Regions from separate parts of the Peribacillus sp. FSL M8-0224 genome, predicted to be linked through region 3. Evidence: riboswitches for the same ligand, from Rfam matches in the RefSeq annotation. Region 3 holds a riboswitch; each other region holds the start of a gene.
The links. A riboswitch is a leader RNA that binds a small molecule or an ion and turns the genes downstream of it on or off. The one in region 3 is predicted to bind cobalamin.
Positions count from the first base shown of each region.

Region 1 (6,056 bases), 1.6 Mb from region 3:
ATGCTCCCGTCGTATATCCATGACGCATTTGTGAGGGGTCTTTTTTCACTTTCTTTTCCATGTTTTTTAACTATCAGCTAAAAGGGAAATCGCGTTCAATGCAGCAACAGTGACAGTACTTCCACCTTTTCGGCCAATATTCGTAATGAATGGAACTTCTGTGATCTTAGCGAGTTCCTCTTTCGATTCTGCTGCAGAAACAAACCCAACAGGCATTCCAATGATTAAGTCCGGTTTTGCAATCCCTTCTTTAATAAGGCGAATGAGCTCAAGTAAAGCGGTAGGTGCATTGCCAATGGCATAAATGCCCCCTTCATTTTCCTTTACGGCTTTTTGCATCGAAATGATTGCCCTTGTCGTATTCAAACGTTTTGCTTCGACCATCACATCCGGATCTGAAATATAGCAATGAACGTCCCCGCCGTGTTTTTGAAATCTTTTTTTGCCTGTACCGCTCTCGATCATTTGCACATCAGCAATGACATGCCTTCCTTTGCGAATGGCTTCCACACCAGCTTGAATGGCATTTGGATGGATGATGACACTTCTTCCCAATTCAAAATCCGCTGAAGCATGAATGACCCTGCGGACAATCTTCCATTCATCTTCAGAAAAATCATGATTGCCCATTTCTTCAGCAATGATTGAAAAGCTATAATCATATATTTTGTCAGGGTCTACCGTTAGTGGTTTAAAATCTGTTTTAAAATCCATCTTGCATTCCTCCTATTTTTCAATTAGCTGTTTATTCAACTCGGCAATGACATGATCAAAACTGGAATGAACATTTTGATAGTCAACATCCGGTCGTGATATCATGATCGTCTCTATTCCACATTCCAACGCGGCTTCCAATTTCTCATCAACCGCACCGACCTTGCCACTTTCTTTCGTTATCATCAATGTGACCCCATACTGTTCATATAGAGCTTTATTTAATTCTTTGGAAAATGGCCCTTGAATCGCAACGATATTTTTTTGTTCAATGCCCAACTGCGCACATTTTTCCATATTGTCCATTCGTGGCAGCATTCTCGCTATGACTCTGGTATTCTCGAGCCCCACCAATTCTTTTGCAAACACGGCTAGGGTTTTACTTCCGGTCGTGAGCATGATGACTCCCCGTTTTTCTGCGGCAAGCTTGGCAGCTTCCTCATAATCACGGACAACTATCAATTTATCATTCTGAAACCGTTGACTTTCACGCTCATAACGAATATAAGGAACATTTGCTGCCTTTGCTCCAATAAGGGCGTTTTTGGATGCTTCTTCGGCAAATGGGTGACTTGCATCGACTACAGCCTGAAAACCTTTTGCAGAGATTAAAGATGTCATATCTTCTGCAGATAATCGGCCAATCCGGGTGGATATCCCTGCATCCTGCAAACTCTTGGCCGCCGATTCGGTTACAACAGTTGCCAAAACCTTGAACCCAACCTGCTGCATCTCAATCGCTAATTCCCTTGCATCACTTGTACCCGCCAAGAACAAAATCATTTTGATGTCCCCACCGCTTGCCCATCATGATCGTGGTGATGATCATGGTCGTGATGGTGTTCATGGTCGTGGTCGTGATCGTGATGGTGATGATGGTGAGCATGTCCATGTTCCTCGACATGTTTACGATAGTTTTCCAAATCACGCGCCCCGCTTGATTTGCCTTCACTGGCTTCAATTACTCGTTCTTGCAGAATGTTCTGTAAGGTTGGATGATATCCAAAATACTTTGCCAATATGAATTCTCGATCATGATATTGCTCTTGATAGCCTTTCAGCATATCCTCCATTCTTTCCATCAACACCCCAGTGAAGAGGAAATATGGCAGCATCACTATTTTTTTTGCCCCTAAGCGGATGCATCGTTCAATACCTTCATCAACGTGAGGGTCCGTTACACCCATGAAGGCTGTTTCGACCCATTTAACGTTTAATTTTTCCCATAATAATCGTGAAATTTTATATATATCACTATTTGCATCAGCATCACTGCCGCCTCGGCCAATTAGCAATATCGCTGTCTCAGAATGTTCAGAGGTCGTATCGAATCCCGCTTCCTCAAGACGGTCTGTCAGGATCGTCAATACATCATGGTGGACCCCGATCGTTTGGCCATATGTGAATTTCACTTCTGGATACTTGGTTTTCCCATCCTCTATTTCAGCTGGGATATGTAATTTCGAATGTCCTGCATGCAACAAAATGATCGGTATGACGATAACTTCAGTAGCCCCTCGTTCTACACAATTATCAATTCCTTTGGATATATTCGGTGCCGCAAATTCCAAGAAGCACGTTTCCACTAGGAAACGCCCGTCCATTGCCGGAATCATATTTTCAATAAAATGACGGACTTCTTCATTTCCCGAAGCCAACCGGCTTCCGTGTCCTACGAACAAAACTGCTTTCATTTACTTTCCCCCTCTTGATTAGTCTTCACAAGGCGCAGGCTCTATGTTTATTTTGGGAGCGATGTCCTGATAAGAAAAATTCTGTATCTTTTTCGAACGTTTGAAGTATTTAAAAAGCCGCTCATTTGGATGGGCATTTTGCTTATACTCGCCGACAATGTCCGTGATCAGTTCTACAAGCTGTTCCGGTTCAATGCCTTCCGCTACCGGCTGACCCGGATGGGCTGTTCTTCCAACCGGTTTAGCTCCAAGAAATAAGTCGAACTTCCCTTTTCGGAAGACAATCCCGATATCATCCATCACAGCACTATAACAAGCCATCCCACACCCATTAAAACCGATGTTCAGTTCCTTGGGCATGCTCATTCCGCCAAGCACCCGGTGTATTTCATCTGCATAAGGAATGGATTCCGCTTTTTCACCATCACAGAAATCACAGGCTTTTAATGTCAGTACATCTCCAATTGGCGACAAAAGAAAGTTTGCTGATTGCAATTTCCCCGTAATGACTTCCGGATCCGTTGTCGGAATCTTTAAGACAATTTTATGATTTGGCGTGTATTCCATCGTTCCCTTTTCCCCGACAACTTCCGCAAGTGTCATCATTTGTTTGGGAGTGAATTGTTTATTCGCCACACCTGGACTAACGGCAAGTTCGAACACCGACTCCATTTTTTGCTGAACAACCGGCTTAATGGATTGCTGAACGGCTTGACCCTTGACTCTGGACAGAGCTTCCATTGCCATTTCAAAGGAAGCTTGCTTCTTTTCAGGTGCTTTTGTAAGTAAGCCAACTCCTCCAGCGGACTCGGGTAAGGCTTCTTGATCTAATGCCCACGGTTCCGCTTCTTTTTGCAGTCGCTGATGCGGCTTCAAAGTTTGCTTTTCCGAATTCAACGTATATTTTCTTTGATAGCCTCTCGGTGTGATGATTTTGTCGTCATATAAAAAGGTGGATGAATTACCGATAATGACGGTGGTCAACATTCCAATATCGTGATTCAACATATCCTTCAAATTGGTAATGACAATATCCTGCCTATCGCGATAAGCACTTTTCACCAACCCGACAGGTGTATCCGGCGAGCGGTAGCGAAGGAGAATTTTCTGTGTTTCAACAATTTGCCGGGTCCGCCTGCCGCTGCGCGGATTATACAGTGCAATGACAAAGTCTGCCATTGCAGCTGCTTCAACCCTTTTAGCGATCAGTTCCCAAGGAGTTAAATGATCACTGAGGCTGATCGTACACGAATCGTGCATGACGGGCGCCCCAAGTAAAGACGCACATGAGTTGATTGCTGAGATGCCAGGAATGACTTCTATGCCCACTCCAGTTTCTTCTTTCCAGCCTTTTTCAATCAATACTTCATAAACCAACCCTGCCATCCCGTAAACTCCGGCATCCCCACTGGAAATCACCGCCACTTTCTTTCCCAGCTCCGCTTGTTTCACTGCTTCCTGTGCACGTGATACCTCTTCGGTCATCCCCGTACTAATGATCGTTTGATCTGTTAGCAGTCCCTGAATGAGTTCAACATAAGTTTTATAACCAATGATGTAGTCACTTTCTTGAAGGGCTTCGACGGCACGTTTGGTAATGTGTTCAAAATTCCCGGGCCCAAAGCCCACGACGAATAATTTACCGTTTGTACTCATTAAGACATCTCCTTTTACGCTTTGTTCTTTGAAATACCCGTATGAGCAGGAAAATCTGGATTAGGGGTCATTTCCCCGTCTTTGTATTGATAGATCATCTGTGGAACAAACTCACCATCATCGATATTACTGACGATCTGCCGACCGAAATCAGGCGTTTCCACTCGATACCAGTTTCCTTGGGGATAGGCAATCACTACGCAGGCATCCTTACATCTCCCGTTACAGCGTGTCCTCGTTGTATGGATTTTCAGATCCAGTCCTTTTGAAGCAATTTCATCGCGAATCGCTTGGGTTACTTCTTCCCCGCCCTTTTTCATGCAGCTGCTCCCATTACAAATCAACAGATGCGTATTTGTACCCGTCAAGTTCCAAGTAGTCATTTTCTTCCTCCTGAGTCCAGGGAAAAGGCAAAATAAAAAACCTTAACATAAGAGTCAAGGTTTAAAAAAACTATATGAATGAGGAGCCAAAGGCAAGCTTGCCAAACCCTCCCAAAATCGTCATAGTCCTTCTACCTTTCCCTCCGAAAAGTATCATGCAATTTTAAAAGCAGGTTTCCTGGCTTACGCTTCATTTTACTTTGTTCCTTCCCGGCATCATGCCAGTGGCTATCGACAATTTCATCAGCGTTTACAGTAGCGGGGGCTGCATCGGATTTTCACCGATTTCCCTATTATCCCTTGCTTATTCACACAAGGGCACTTTTAAAATGAAATATTTGGTTTTATTATACATTTCCAACTAACTTAATCTATCATATAACAACTTTGTCAAAATTCAATAGTTTATTCCGACTGTTTAGAAAAGTTTAAACGTGTAAAACCAGTTACAATCCTTTCCTCGCAACAAACTTCGACCAAAAAAAAAAGATAGTGTAGCTGGAATTATTTCTTTATGGTACACTATACGAGAATTTTCTAAATAATTACATAAGTTTCATGGTGTTGAATTTCTCGGAATTCAGCTTAAAAGGGAAGCCGGTGAAAATCCGGAGCGGTCCCGCCACTGTAAAGGGAAGTTCCATTACTTTAACTTTAATCCACTGTCAAATGAGATGGGAAGGATGTAATGGGATGATGAACCAAAGCCAGGAGACCTGCCATGAAGCGTGAAACTGTTTCAGCCTACGAGGATGGGCGTGCGGATCAGGCAGAATGGCCCAAGGTTGGTTCATGCTGCAAAATTCCTGTTCATTACGCACTTCTTTCCTTTGAGAGAAGTGCTTTTTAGTTTGGGCGCCGCTTTTCTTCTCAAGATTGATCAGAACAATTAAAAGTGTTGAAAGGAGAAAGAATGAAAAGAACCAATTGGAAAATTATTTATTTTGTCATTTTACTGCTTTTTGTCCCGAAACGGGCATTGGCCATGCATATCATGGAGGGCTTTTTACCCATAGAATGGGCTATATTCTGGTGGGCCGTGTCGCTTCCATTTTTAATCTTGGGGTACCGGTCCATTAGGTCCAAAGTAAGGGAAAACCCAGAAACAAAAATGATACTAGGCCTATCGGGCGCATTTGTATTTATATTATCGGCCCTAAAGATTCCTTCCGTTACGGGAAGTTCTTCGCACCCTACCGGAGTTGGTTTAGGTTCCATACTATTCGGACCATTGGCCATGAGTGTCGTCGGCTCCATCGTTCTGTTATTTCAAGCTGTTTTACTGGCACACGGAGGATTGACAACATTAGGGGCCAATGCATTCTCCATGGCCGTTTGCGGACCGTTCATTGCTTACTTTGTCTTCAAGGGCGCAACTAAATTGGGGTGGTCTTTTTCACTTGCCGTATTCTTGGCAGCTGCTTTTGGGGATTTGGGCACCTATGTAGTAACTTCCGTTCAACTTGCTCTTGCTTTCCCTTCCGAGGTTGGAGGATTCATGGCCTCTTTCAGTAAATTTGCAGGGATTTTTGCCCTGACCCAAATTCCCTTAGCGATCAGTGAGGGGTTATTGACAGTCGTCGTGATGAATTTCTTGAAAAAATACAAT
Region 1 covers NZ_JBBOOJ010000001.1:1,955,934-1,961,989, reverse strand. The annotation lists gene MKX49_RS09430 (cobalt-precorrin-5B (C(1))-methyltransferase) at 1-61, opposite strand, end outside; gene MKX49_RS09425 (precorrin-8X methylmutase) at 67-714, opposite strand; gene cobK (precorrin-6A reductase) at 727-1,497, opposite strand; gene MKX49_RS09415 (sirohydrochlorin chelatase) at 1,494-2,408, opposite strand; gene cobJ (precorrin-3B C(17)-methyltransferase) at 2,427-4,064, opposite strand; gene MKX49_RS09405 ((2Fe-2S) ferredoxin domain-containing protein) at 4,079-4,447, opposite strand; cobalamin riboswitch at 4,599-4,788, opposite strand; cobalamin riboswitch at 4,990-5,185, shown strand; gene MKX49_RS09400 (hypothetical protein) at 5,169-5,297, shown strand; gene MKX49_RS09395 (energy-coupling factor ABC transporter permease) at 5,361-6,056, shown strand, end outside.
Region 1: linked by a shared signal. The riboswitch ahead of MKX49_RS09405 ((2Fe-2S) ferredoxin domain-containing protein) and the one ahead of metE (5-methyltetrahydropteroyltriglutamate--homocysteine S-methyltransferase) in region 3 are both predicted to bind cobalamin.

Region 2 (6,056 bases), 4.8 Mb from region 3:
TTCCTTTATCCGTAAAGGCGGACCCAATGGGTTGATGTTAGCACTGAAGTCGAGAACCGATTCAGGCATTTCGATTTCCAGCGCTTCATAAAGATAATGAGGATTAGAGCCATGAGAAGGTAATGTCAAGAATAAGTCCCCCTAGCCATAGCATCAGCAGAAATAGAAAAGATGACCGATGCATGATGGTAATCGTTTGTGGTATATGTTTTGCTTCCAATCGAACAAGCGGAACTCCCATCCTCGCACGGTCGGAAACAATTCCTTTGTACATGTTCCGGCCTCCAAGCTGGATTCCCAAAATGGCCGCAACGCCTGCTTCACACCACCCGCTATTCGGGCTTGGATGTTTCTTTGCGTCATTGAATAATATCTTCCACCTGGCGCCGAATCCATGATAGCCGGATTTCGAGCTCAGCAACATCAGGAAGCCGGTGAGGCGGCTGGGTATCCAGTTGACGATATCATCGAGCTTAGCTGAAGCCCAGCCGAATTGCCCATATTTATCATTCTTGTACCCTACCATGGAATCGCAGGTATTAATCGCCCTGTACACCATCGCGAGCGGCGCACCGCCGATAGCTGCCCAAAATAATGGCGCTGTAATCCCATCACTGGTATTTTCCGCTACGGTTTCCACGGTGCCCCTGACGATTTCTGGTTCATCAAGCTCAGCCGTATCACGGCCAACGATATAGGAAAGCTTTACCCTCGCCTCAGGGAAATTCCGTTCATTAAGCGGAAGGCAAACATCCATCCCAGCTTGCTTCAAGCCCTTCTGAGCTATCGTTGTGGAAATGACAACAGCTTCCCAAAGGATACCTGCAAGCGGATGGATTAGATAAGCCAAATAAACGGTAAGAACTGTAATCAATAACACCGCCGATAGGACGATGATCAACATGAAGAGCCCTTTCCGTTTCTTATATGCCCCTTTATTGAATGCCAGATCCAACTTGCTAATCATCGTTCCTATCCATTTGACTGGATGCGGCCAACTTGGCGGATCTCCAATTAATAAATCAAGGAAGAACGCCAGCGTAACCGCAAAAAGATGATGATAAATCATAATTCCTCAATCCGTTTCCGATTATTCGTTAAGGCTTCCACTGTACAATCATATACACCGCGACTGATCAGCTTCCCTAACGGAGTGATGGTGCCTGCATATTGAAGCTTTGCCCCTCTTTGAGTTGCCGCAATCAACATGCTGTCTGTCGATGTTCCTGTTGCACAAGTATTTGTCACCTTATCCATGACATGCAAATCATGAAGCGCTTTTACTTTTGCCTCGGTCGCAGTCACTATACTGTGGATATATGCCTCTTCTGCCAAATGTCCATTTACAAATATCCATGTATTTATCGTTCCTGGAGCGGAACTCCAAGAATGCCGGTCAGCTAATGAAGCGTCGATGGCATTCCCTACACCGGCCGTTACAATGATAAAAACCGAGAAATCTTCAGCTCTTAATAGCTTGCTTGCGACCGTATCGAGAAAGACAGCTGTCATCATCCCTACCGTTTCCTGAGGCTCAAAACCATGAGTTGTTAAATAGTCGGCCATTTCAACATGATGATCCTCGCAATCATAGCCATGATGGACGTGCCTATTCACAAAATACTTATGCCAGCCCGTCCCCGAACCAGTCACTCCAGAAGACATCGTTCTAAGCGGGATCGGAGACTTCAATTGAATCATCTCAAATCCGACTGTCAAATAAGAATCATCAATTTCCAACGGGATAGTATCCTGGCCATGCTTTTCCGGAACGATGAACATTTGCGGTTTCGGAAGGGCGGGATGTGGGTGTTTTTCGATCGTCGTATGATATACATCCTGAATCCGTTCCTGTTGAAGCACTTCATTCGGCACATCAACAACCTGAATCTGCCCTTTCTCAAGCAGCATAAGCCGATCACAATATAATCCAGCCAAATTCAAATCATGAAAAATTGAAATAACGGTCAACTTCTGCTCTTTTGCCATTTTCCTCATTAGATCAAGAAGATCTTTTTGATAGGAAAGATCCAAATGGTTCGTAGGTTCGTCCAAAAAAAGGATTTCCGGCTCTTGGGCAAGGGCCTGTGCCAGCAGGACCCTCTGTCTTTCCCCTCCTGATAATCGATCAAAATGAAGATCCTGAAAATCAGCTACTCCCGTTTGTTCCATCACCCGCTGGACAATCGATTCATCTTCTGCGGACCAACTATGGAACCAACCTGATTGATGGGCATATCGCCCAAGTGAGACCGTCTCTTTTACTGTATAGGAGAAAGCTAATGAGGAATGCTGAGGGAGCACGGCAATGACCTGTGCAAGTTGTTTTGACGAATAATCCTTCAAATCCCTGCCGCTTATCCTTACGCTTCCGCCTTTATAATCGAGCACCCCGCTAAGCATACTTAAAAGCGTCGTTTTCCCGCTGCCATTAGGACCAAGAATCCCGAATAATTCCCCTTTATGTACATCAAAAGAGACAGAGTCCAAAACAGCTTTGTTGTGATATCCACCTGTTAACCCTTTTACTTCAAGCATCCGTTTTTACCCTTCTCTCCGTCTCTTTAATAAAATCAGCGCAAATGCAGGTGCCCCGATAAGTGAGGTAATCACCCCGATCGGCAGTTCCGATGGGGCAATGATCGTTCGTGCTACAAAATCGGCCAATATCAAGAATCCGCCTCCTATCAACAATGACAACGGAAGCAAATGTTTATGGTCAGGTCCCCAAATCTTTCGGACAAAATGAGGAATGACCAATCCTACAAAACCAATCGCCCCTGAAACGGCAACGGCTGCCCCTGTCAATGTCGAACCGGCTATCAAGATCCACATTTTCCGCCGCTTGACATTCACACCTAAGTGTTTTGCCCGGTCTTCCCCGAAAGTCATCGCATTCAATTCACTTGTATTCATGATCAAGGTCAACGAACCAATGATAAAAAACGGCAAAATGATTACGATATAATTCCATCCGCGCATTGAGACGCTTCCCATCAGCCAGCCGATGATTTGTCTTAATTCATCACCCGTCAGCGCAATCATCAATGAAATGAAGGCACTTAAAAACGAGCTGAAAATGATTCCCGTTAAAATGATCGTTTCCACTTTCATCGATCGATCCATTTTTTTTGCAAAAGTCAGTACGCAGAGCATCGTGAGCACTGAACATAAGATACTCAATGCCGGAAGGGTATATAAACCGATGAATGGCAGTGATATATTCAAGAATATTGTCAAAACGGCTCCGACCGATGCTCCTGATGAAATACCTAATGTGTAAGGATCAGCGAGCGGGTTCCGGAGCAGTCCCTGAAAAGCCGCACCCGCAATCGCAAGTGATGCCCCAACCAAACCAGCGAGCAGCACCCGCGGCAAGCGGATGTTCATCACGATATTCGTTAGCATCACATCCGGATCGGCAGAAATCGGCAAGTGGAAAATCTCCTTGCCGATTATTTGTATAAGTACGGGAATCGGTACTGGCACCGAACCAAAGGAAATGCCTATCGTCATTGCGAATAACAAAATGAACAACGCAATCAAATAAGCAAACGCCCATTTAGTTGTCAAATTGGTTCGGATAGACTGATTTGGCAAGTTCCTCTACTCCCTCTATTAAGCGTGGACCGGAACGGGTCACCAAGTCAGAATGGACATCAAAGACTTGGCCATTCTTAACAGCATTTACGTCTTGCCATCCTTTTCGGCCCTTCACTTCACTTACTGCATCTTTCGTATAATAACCATACGTTGTAATGATGACATCAGGATTTGCAGCAATCATCGACTCTTCATCAATTTTTGCCCAACCGTCCAATTCAGCAGCCGCATTATTCGCTGAAATAGTTTGAAGCATCTCATTCATGAAAGTATTTTTTCCAGGTGTGTATATTTCCGGTGAAGGCGAAACTTCCACTAAAACGGTCTTCCTATCCTCTTCCTTTACGGATTTGGCCTTTTCCTGGATATCCTTGAGCTTCGTTTTCATATCCGCAACGATTTCGTTTGCCTTATCATGTTCTCCCGTTGCCTGTCCAATCATTTCAATAGACTCATAGACTTGGTCAAAGCTTTGGGCATCATTGACTACGAGCACATCTATTCCAGCATCCTTAAGCTGCTGTAAACCCTCATTTGAATTATGGGCACTTGATGCATGCGCAAGAACAAGGTCAGGCTTCATGGAGACAATCAGCTCCGTGTTCATTTCCATTCCGCCAACTTTTTGAATTTCTTTCGTTTCCTCCGGGTAATTATCATTGTCGGAAACACCAACGACCTTTTTACCCAAACCAAGTGCAAAGACCACTTCCGTATTACTTGGTATCAACGAAACGATTTTCTTCGGTTCTTTTTCTATCGTTACTTTTTCCCCACTTGCATCTTTAATCGTAATCGGGAAAGCTTCGTGTTGAGCATGATTCGTTTGCTCCTTTTCTTTTCCTTCATCAGCAGCACCACCGCAGCCAACCATCATGCCTGCAGTCAGTAACATTAACAGTATCAGACCAAAAATCTTCTTCATTTTCATTCCCCACAATCTTTTTATTTAATTTCTTCATACCTAACAGAGAAAACCAATCCTGGAAGATGCCCCCAAAACAAAAAGCATCTCCCGTTAAACGGAAGATGCTTGCATGGCAACAATATCAATACGGACTCTATCTTAGGGTCTGCCACACACCTTCCCATCCGCGTAGGTTACAGGTGTACGAATTCTGGCAGGTCTCCTGGCTCATGGTCTTCGTCAACGGCACCTTCCCATATCTCATACAGTGGTACACAGCCGTCAGCTCCCATATACAGTGGCGGGACCGCGTTGGCATTTCACCAACTTCCCTTTTAAGTCATTAAGACACCAAATCGTTCATATGTATATAATTTTCACTGCCTTCATTATACACCATGTAAGAATCGATTATTATATGATTTTTCTGAACAAGTGCGAAATGACCCTTCCGCCTTCAATGCTTTGAAGCATTTTCAATCAGCGACGCAAACCCATTGATCGATAACCCCGGTGAAATCCGAACTCTATGCAGAGCATGCATCCCTTGGTCGCTTGAAGCTCCCCCAGGTTCGGTAGTGACTGCCATTTTGTATCCAGCTTCTTCTGACAGCCTGAGACTCTCTTCGTTATACCGGCCAACCGGATAGGAAAGCACTGTCGTGTCCTGGTCGAGGATACGGTCGAACAGCACCTTCGACTGAACCATTTCCGCTTCTTGCTGCTCTGCCGTCATGCGGTTCAGCTCCAAATGGTTGATGGTATGGCTTTCAATCGAAATCCCATCCCTGCTCATCTCCAACATTTGATTTTCAGTCAGGTGATGACCTTTATCTATGGACTTCCCGATCATGAAGACAGTTGCTTTCATATCATTTTCTTTTAATATCGGGAAAGCCTCCGTGTAGTTATCTGTATAGCCATCATCAAAAGTAAGCCAGACGCACTTCTCACTTGGCATCCGATTCTCGGCTAAAACGAGGAATGCTTCTTCAGGGGATAATGTATAGTAACCATTCTCCCGAAGCCAAGCCATCTGTGATCGGAATTCCTCCCTTGGGACCCGAAGGCCATTACCTTGGGAAATGCTGTGATACATCAAAATCGGAAGCTGGACCGGGGACTCGGCCTTTATCCAGTCTCCCGTATCGATTTGCCCCTCCGAATCCTGCCCGCTCCCATTCTCAGCCGCTTCGGCCACTTCAATGTCATCTTCCGCAATCGGTGCAGCCGTCTTTGTGCCTATCCCCTCTAAAATCCCTTGTGTGCATCCAGGTAAAATCAAAACCCCCAGCAATGCCGCCATCCTTAAAACTCTATATTTTTTCACTATCATTCTCCTGATTTTTTTATAGTATAATAGTACCAGAAAACCAATGGACAATAAAGTATTCCATTTAATGAAAAAAGAGGAAAAACGAGAGCTTTGCGATGCGCTAAACATTTATGAGGATTTTTTTTCATAACTATGTGCTATTAGCTTGAAAAGTTTGCCTATAAGAAATATAATAAATAAGTCGTCGACTTTAATATATGTCCCAGTAGC
Region 2 covers NZ_JBBOOJ010000001.1:5,178,472-5,184,527, forward strand. The annotation lists gene cobD (threonine-phosphate decarboxylase CobD) at 1-129, opposite strand, end outside; gene cbiB (adenosylcobinamide-phosphate synthase CbiB) at 104-1,069, opposite strand; gene MKX49_RS28495 (adenosylcobinamide amidohydrolase) at 1,066-1,782, opposite strand; partial or broken gene MKX49_RS28500 (heme ABC transporter ATP-binding protein) at 1,789-2,538, opposite strand; gene MKX49_RS25230 (FecCD family ABC transporter permease) at 2,545-3,600, opposite strand; gene MKX49_RS25235 (ABC transporter substrate-binding protein) at 3,563-4,528, opposite strand; cobalamin riboswitch at 4,707-4,881, opposite strand; gene MKX49_RS25240 (polysaccharide deacetylase family protein) at 4,968-5,816, opposite strand; tRNA gene MKX49_RS25245 (tRNA-Arg) at 6,046-6,056, shown strand, end outside.
Region 2: linked by a shared signal. The riboswitch ahead of MKX49_RS25235 (ABC transporter substrate-binding protein) and the one ahead of metE (5-methyltetrahydropteroyltriglutamate--homocysteine S-methyltransferase) in region 3 are both predicted to bind cobalamin.

Region 3 (6,056 bases):
GTGTAGATATTTGCATGCATTGTGAAGAACCATTGACACTTGACAAAAAGTTGGAAGGCGAAGAATTCAATGAGAAATATAACCGAAAAAGCCTGCATGACTAAGTCGATTAGCTGAATTCCCTTTCAGGAAGGCTTTAACAATTGTATCATTTCTTCATAACATGAAAAAAAGTTCCAACCAAGTGGAGGAACTTTTTTTAATGCGATTCTTTTTTCGCACAATCCATACAGTCGCCGTAGATTTCCATCCGATGGTGACTAACATTGAAACCAGTGACTTGTGCTGCGAAATGCTCGACTTCATCCAAAGCAGGATAATCGAAGTCCACAATTTTTCCGCAAGTTTGGCAAATTACATGATAATGATTCGTCGTCACAAAATCAAACCTTGCCGAAGAATCACCATACGTAAGTTCTTTTACCAAACCTACCTCACGGAACACACGCAGGTTGTTATAAACCGTTGCCACACTCATATTCGGAAACTTGCCTTCCAGCGCTTTATATATATCATCAGCGGTAGGGTGGGACATGCAGCTTATCAAATACTCAAGTATCGCATGGCGTTGAGGAGTTATTCTTACACCGGTATCTTTTAAGGAATCCAACGCTTCTTTTAACTGAACTTCAGACACCGTCATCCACCTCTTTTTCTCATTAAGTATGCATTCTTAAATTATAATGTTTATAAATAGTGTACCTTTTATGCGTTGAATTTGTCAATAATTCAATGGCTTAACCATTCTTTTTTAGTTTATTCATGAAGACTTTGATTCTTTCCCATTTTTGCATTGGGTTTAGTATCCCCTAGATAAGTCGATTACGTTGGTGAAGTCTTTTCCAGCTCTCAGGTATTCAAGCATATTTTTTTCGAATATGGCAAAGGTTCTTGGTAAATATTCTCCGCTTTTACTTGAAAGATGCGGTGTGACTGTAACATTCTCCATCCTCCAAAACGGATGCCCTTTTCCTAAAGGTTCCGGATCAAATACATCCAAGATGGCATGAGACAATTCCCCGGCATCCAGGGCTTCGATCAGCACTTCATCGTTAATCAGGTCACCGCGGCCAATATTCACGAATACTGCAGATTCTTTCATGGCTTTGAAGTGTTCTTTTTGCAGAAGGCCCTTCGTTTCATCCGTACTTGGCAGGACGGATACAATATAATCGGCTCCCGGTATGGCTTCCAATAAATGCTCCAGGTCATAAAGGTGATCGATGGATTCCACCGGTTTCCCGCTCCGGTTCATTCCTATCGTCTTCATCCCAAAGGCTTTCCCAAGTCGAGCCACTGCCCCTCCAATTGCACCCACACCCATTACGAGCATAGTCTTGCCATTCAATTCCCCGACTTCAATCTTTCTATCCCACAATTCTTCCTTTTCATTCTTCATAAGCAGCTTCAATTTCTTTTCATATTGCAAAAGCATCCCTATCGTATACTCGGCCATCGGGATTTTATGAATGCCTCTAGCGTTGGTCACCATAATGCCTCGTTCCTCGATGGCTTTAAATGGCATTAGTTCCATCCCTGCACTCATGACCATGATCCATTTCAAGTTCGCTGCTTTCCCAATGATTTCTTCAGTTAAATCTTCACCATATGTAATTAAGATTTCCGCTTCACGAAGCGGCCCATCCTTCCATCCTTTTTGATAAATGAAGTTCAAATCAGGAAAAGCTTTCATCATTTTCGTTTGGATACCTTCATTCGGAATGACAGTCGAAAGTACTAACATGTTTATCTCTCCCTTTTAATTAACATAAAAAAACACGGGCTCTATGTGTCCCGCGCAACTTTCTCTGAGGAGGTATTCCCTTAATAAAGCATATTCGGGTGTCCCCTTTTTGAGTTGGACAAAAGCCTTACCCTTATTAAAAAAGGCTTTATTTTAAAGAATTTGGGTTTAATGCATGTAATTCCGGCAAAACAAAAAAGCCATCCCTTCTGATCAGGACGTCGTCGAAATAGATGTCACCGCCCCCATATTCCGGACGCTGGATCAAGACCATATCCCAATGTATCGATGACCGGTTTCCATTATCCGCTTCATCATAGGCAAGCCCGAGAGCCAAATGCAGACTCCCGCTTATTTTCTCATCGAACAAAATATCGTCCATAGGTTCCAATATGTATGGATTGATTCCAATAGCGAACTCCCCTATAAACCGGGACCCTTCATCAATATTCAGGATTTGGTTCATTTCAGGGTCACGATTGGAAGTCGCTTTAATGATTTTCCCCTTTTTGAAGTTTAATTCTATGTCACTAAAGGTGATTCCTTCATAGGTTGTGGGTGTGTTGAAGGATATCCTTCCATTGAGACTATCTTTTATGGGTGCCGTAAATACTTCCCCATCCGGTAAATTCTTTTTTCCGGCACATATGACGGCCGGCATGCCTTTGATGGAAAAGGTCAAATCTGTCCTTGGTGAAACGATCCTGACTTTGTCAGTACGTTGCATCAATTGTTTTAACGGCTTCAAAGCCGCCTCCATTTTCCCGTAATCCATTGTGCATACGTTCAAAAGAAAGTCTTCGTACCTATTGAAGGTCATGCCGGCTTTTTGCGCTGATGCCTTGGTGGGGTAATTAAGTAAGACCCAACGTCGGTTGTTTACATAAAAAAGTGTAGGGGAATTCATGGCCTCCCCTTGAAGACGGTGCCTCTCGATGGGAACATCAGTCATTTCCGCATTGTTTTCTTCCCCAGTGATGATGATGACCGCATCGATATCCGTATATTTCTTCAAGGCCCATTGTGAAGCTGTGTCAAGCTGCTCCTTCACATTCCCTAGTAACAGGTGGCGGCTTATCTCATCGTCCTCGAGTTCCACATATGGATAAGCACCCACTCTGTATATTTCATCAATCAACTCTTTCAATAATGGTTTCGTGTTGATATGCCCCCGTATGAGGATTCTCTCTTTTGGCTGTAATTGTATCGAATGATGAATCAGCCTGGCTGCAAGCTTCGTTATCCTCTCATTCTTCATCTGCCTATCCCTTATTTTTCGAGTTCGCGAAGAGTTTCAAGCGCTTCTTCGACGTGGCCTTTAACCTTTACTTTACGCCATTCTTTGACTATATTTCCTGCCTTATCAATCAGGAAAGTTGAACGTTCAATGCCCATATACTCCTTGCCGAAGTTCTTTTTCAATTGCCAAACATCAAATGATTCAGCCGCCTCATGATTTTCGTCAGCCAGCAGCAGAAAAGGCAATCCATGTTTTTCGATGAATTTTTCATGACGTGCCGCTGGATCTGGGCTGATACCTAGGATGACCGCGTTCAATTCCTCGAATTGCTCATTATGGTCCCGGAAATCACAGGCCTCCGTCGTGCAACCTGGCGTCATGTCTTTTGGGTAAAAATATAAAACAATGTTTTTCCCCTTAAAATCCGATAGGGAAACCATTTCACCATTGTTTGCAGGGAGTTTGAAATCAGGTGCTTTTTCTCCAATTTTAACAGTCATATTGAACCCTCCATTTCTTTCATTATGGTAAGAGTACCCAATAATCGAAAGAAACACAACTTTCATTTATCCTTCCTATCTTTCTGCTCCAGATCGATCACCGTCCGAATCACGAACGCTGCCGGCAGTGTATACCCAATGAAGGCCTGAATGGTAGCTATCATCCTGCCCATGCCAATCGGGGCTATATCTCCATACCCTACAGAAAACATCGTCATCGCACTAAAATAAAAAGAAGTCTTCAATTGTTCATAGAAAGTCCCATCCAACCGATTGCCCATATCAAGAATCACCGAATGATTCTGAAGCTCGTATAATAAATATATCAGTGCAAATCCAACTAATATCGTCGCATATAAATTGCCAAGCCACAGCATATCCTCAAGAGAAAACTTCTTTCCTCCCGACTCAACAAGAAATAACGTACGAATGCTCATCACCATGCAAAAAATGATTCCTGCAATCAAGATGTAGAAAGTCATCCCCCACGCCCCATTTCAAAACGCCACTCCCTCTATACATACTCCCTGTCCAAACAATATATTCTTTTTTAGGAATCAGCCCTATCACCGACTAACTCATTAAACGGAAACTTTCCCGAATCTTTTTTCCATGTTGACCCTTTTGGTCGGATATGTTAAGATTGTCTAAATTTTTATAATAATTTTTATTTTATAAATATTTGACCTGCAAACAATTAACAAGGCAGGTTTTGCAAAATTTCATATGTGGAAATAGGTTCCTAATTTTCATTAGGATTAAAAGGGAAGTCCGGTGTAATTCCGGCACGGTCCCGCCACTGTAATGGGAATGTTAGCGTCAATCAATATGCCACTGATCAACGGATCGGGAAGGCCAGCCGCTAATGATATTCCCTAAGTCAGGAGACCTGCCTATCTCGACAACACTGTTTTAACCTACGGGAGATAGGGAGGTGTTAGGGACCTTATAATTGTAAGGGGCATTATGCATGCCTCTTTATTTTAAGCATTTCTAACTTTCTTTTTTGACTGTTAGGAATGCTTTTTTTATTGTTCGAACAAATGAATGTAGGAGGATGGGAATTTTGAAAAGCAGCAGTTTGGGTTACCCTCGAATCGGGGAAGATCGTGAATGGAAACGTACATTGGAAGCTTACTGGTCCGGTAAAATCGATGAAGCGGAATTTACGTCACAACTAAAAGCCATCCGTTTAGGCAACTTACAAAAACAGAAGCAACAAGGCATTGATATCATCCCTGTCAACGACTTCACTTTTTATGATCAAATGCTCGATATGTCCGTCATGTTCGGTCTTGTTCCTGAACGTTATTCAGCATATGAAGGCGGAAGCGTCCCCCTTTCCGTTTATTATTCAATGGCCCGCGGAAACAATGATGAAGTCGCTTCCGAAATGACGAAATGGTTCAATACGAACTATCACTATATTGTCCCTGAATTAAAACTGGCACAGCTTACTTTAACAGAAAATAAACCACTTACAGCATATCGGGAAGCCAAGGAAAAGCTAGGGATCGAAACAAAGCCCGTTTTGATCGGACCTTATACTTTCCTCTCCCTTTCAAAAGGCTTCAATAAACAAGAAATTCCTGGCATCATCCTGAGCCTGCTTCCCCTATACACGCAAATCCTGCGGGAATTGGAGCAAGAAGGCGTGAAGTGGGTTCAAATGGACGAACCTTCCCTTGTTTCATCCATTTCCAAGGATGATATGCAAACCGTTACTTACCTCTATGAAAAACTGAATGAAGCAGCACCAAACCTGAACATCATGCTACAAACATACTTTCATGCGGTGGAACATTACCAAGAAGTCATCGAATTACAAGTCCAAGGGATCGGTCTTGATTTTGTACATGATAAAGGGAGGAATTTAAGTAACCTTGAGGCATTCGGTTTCCCGAAGGACAAAGTGCTTGCAGCGGGTGTGATTGACGGAAAAAACATTTGGCTATCTGATTTATCCCAAAAAATCGAATTGATTGAGACACTTAAGAAACAGGTAGCCGAGGACCAAATCTGGCTACAGCCCTCTTGTTCCCTGCTTCATGTCCCGGTGACCGTTCGTAATGAAACCGCCCTTTCAAAAGAAGTGAAAGAGGCCCTTGCTTTCGCTGATGAGAAACTTGAGGAAATCACACTTTTGGTCAAAGGGAATAATCAAGGCATTGAAGCAATCGCCGAAAAAGTCGATGCCAATAAATTTACGATTCAAACTTTAGCCAATTCAAATGTCCGAAATCACGGGTCTGTACAATCCAATGTCGAAAAGGTTAAAACCAGGACCGCCGGCCGTCAGCTTCCATTTAAAGACCGTTACCAAAAACAACAGGAATTTTTCAAATTGCCTTTTCTCCCTTCGACTACGATCGGCAGCTTTCCGCAGACATTTGAAGTTAAACAAGCACGCGGGAGATTCAATAGAGGAGAATGGACAGCCCAGCAATATGAAACATTCGTTAACGAAGAAATCGGCAGGTGGATCGAAATCCAAGAAGAAATCGGTTTGGATGTTCTTGTTCACGGGGAATTCGAACGGACGGATATGGTTGAATACTTCGGCCATAAATTA
Region 3 covers NZ_JBBOOJ010000001.1:336,456-342,511, reverse strand. The annotation lists gene MKX49_RS01590 (YgzB family protein) at 1-104, shown strand, start outside; gene perR (peroxide-responsive transcriptional repressor PerR) at 200-643, opposite strand; gene MKX49_RS01580 (D-2-hydroxyacid dehydrogenase) at 800-1,744, opposite strand; gene MKX49_RS01575 (aminopeptidase) at 1,893-3,002, opposite strand; gene bcp (thioredoxin-dependent thiol peroxidase) at 3,014-3,484, opposite strand; gene MKX49_RS01565 (potassium channel family protein) at 3,547-3,966, opposite strand; cobalamin riboswitch at 4,204-4,395, shown strand; gene metE (5-methyltetrahydropteroyltriglutamate--homocysteine S-methyltransferase) at 4,542-6,056, shown strand, end outside.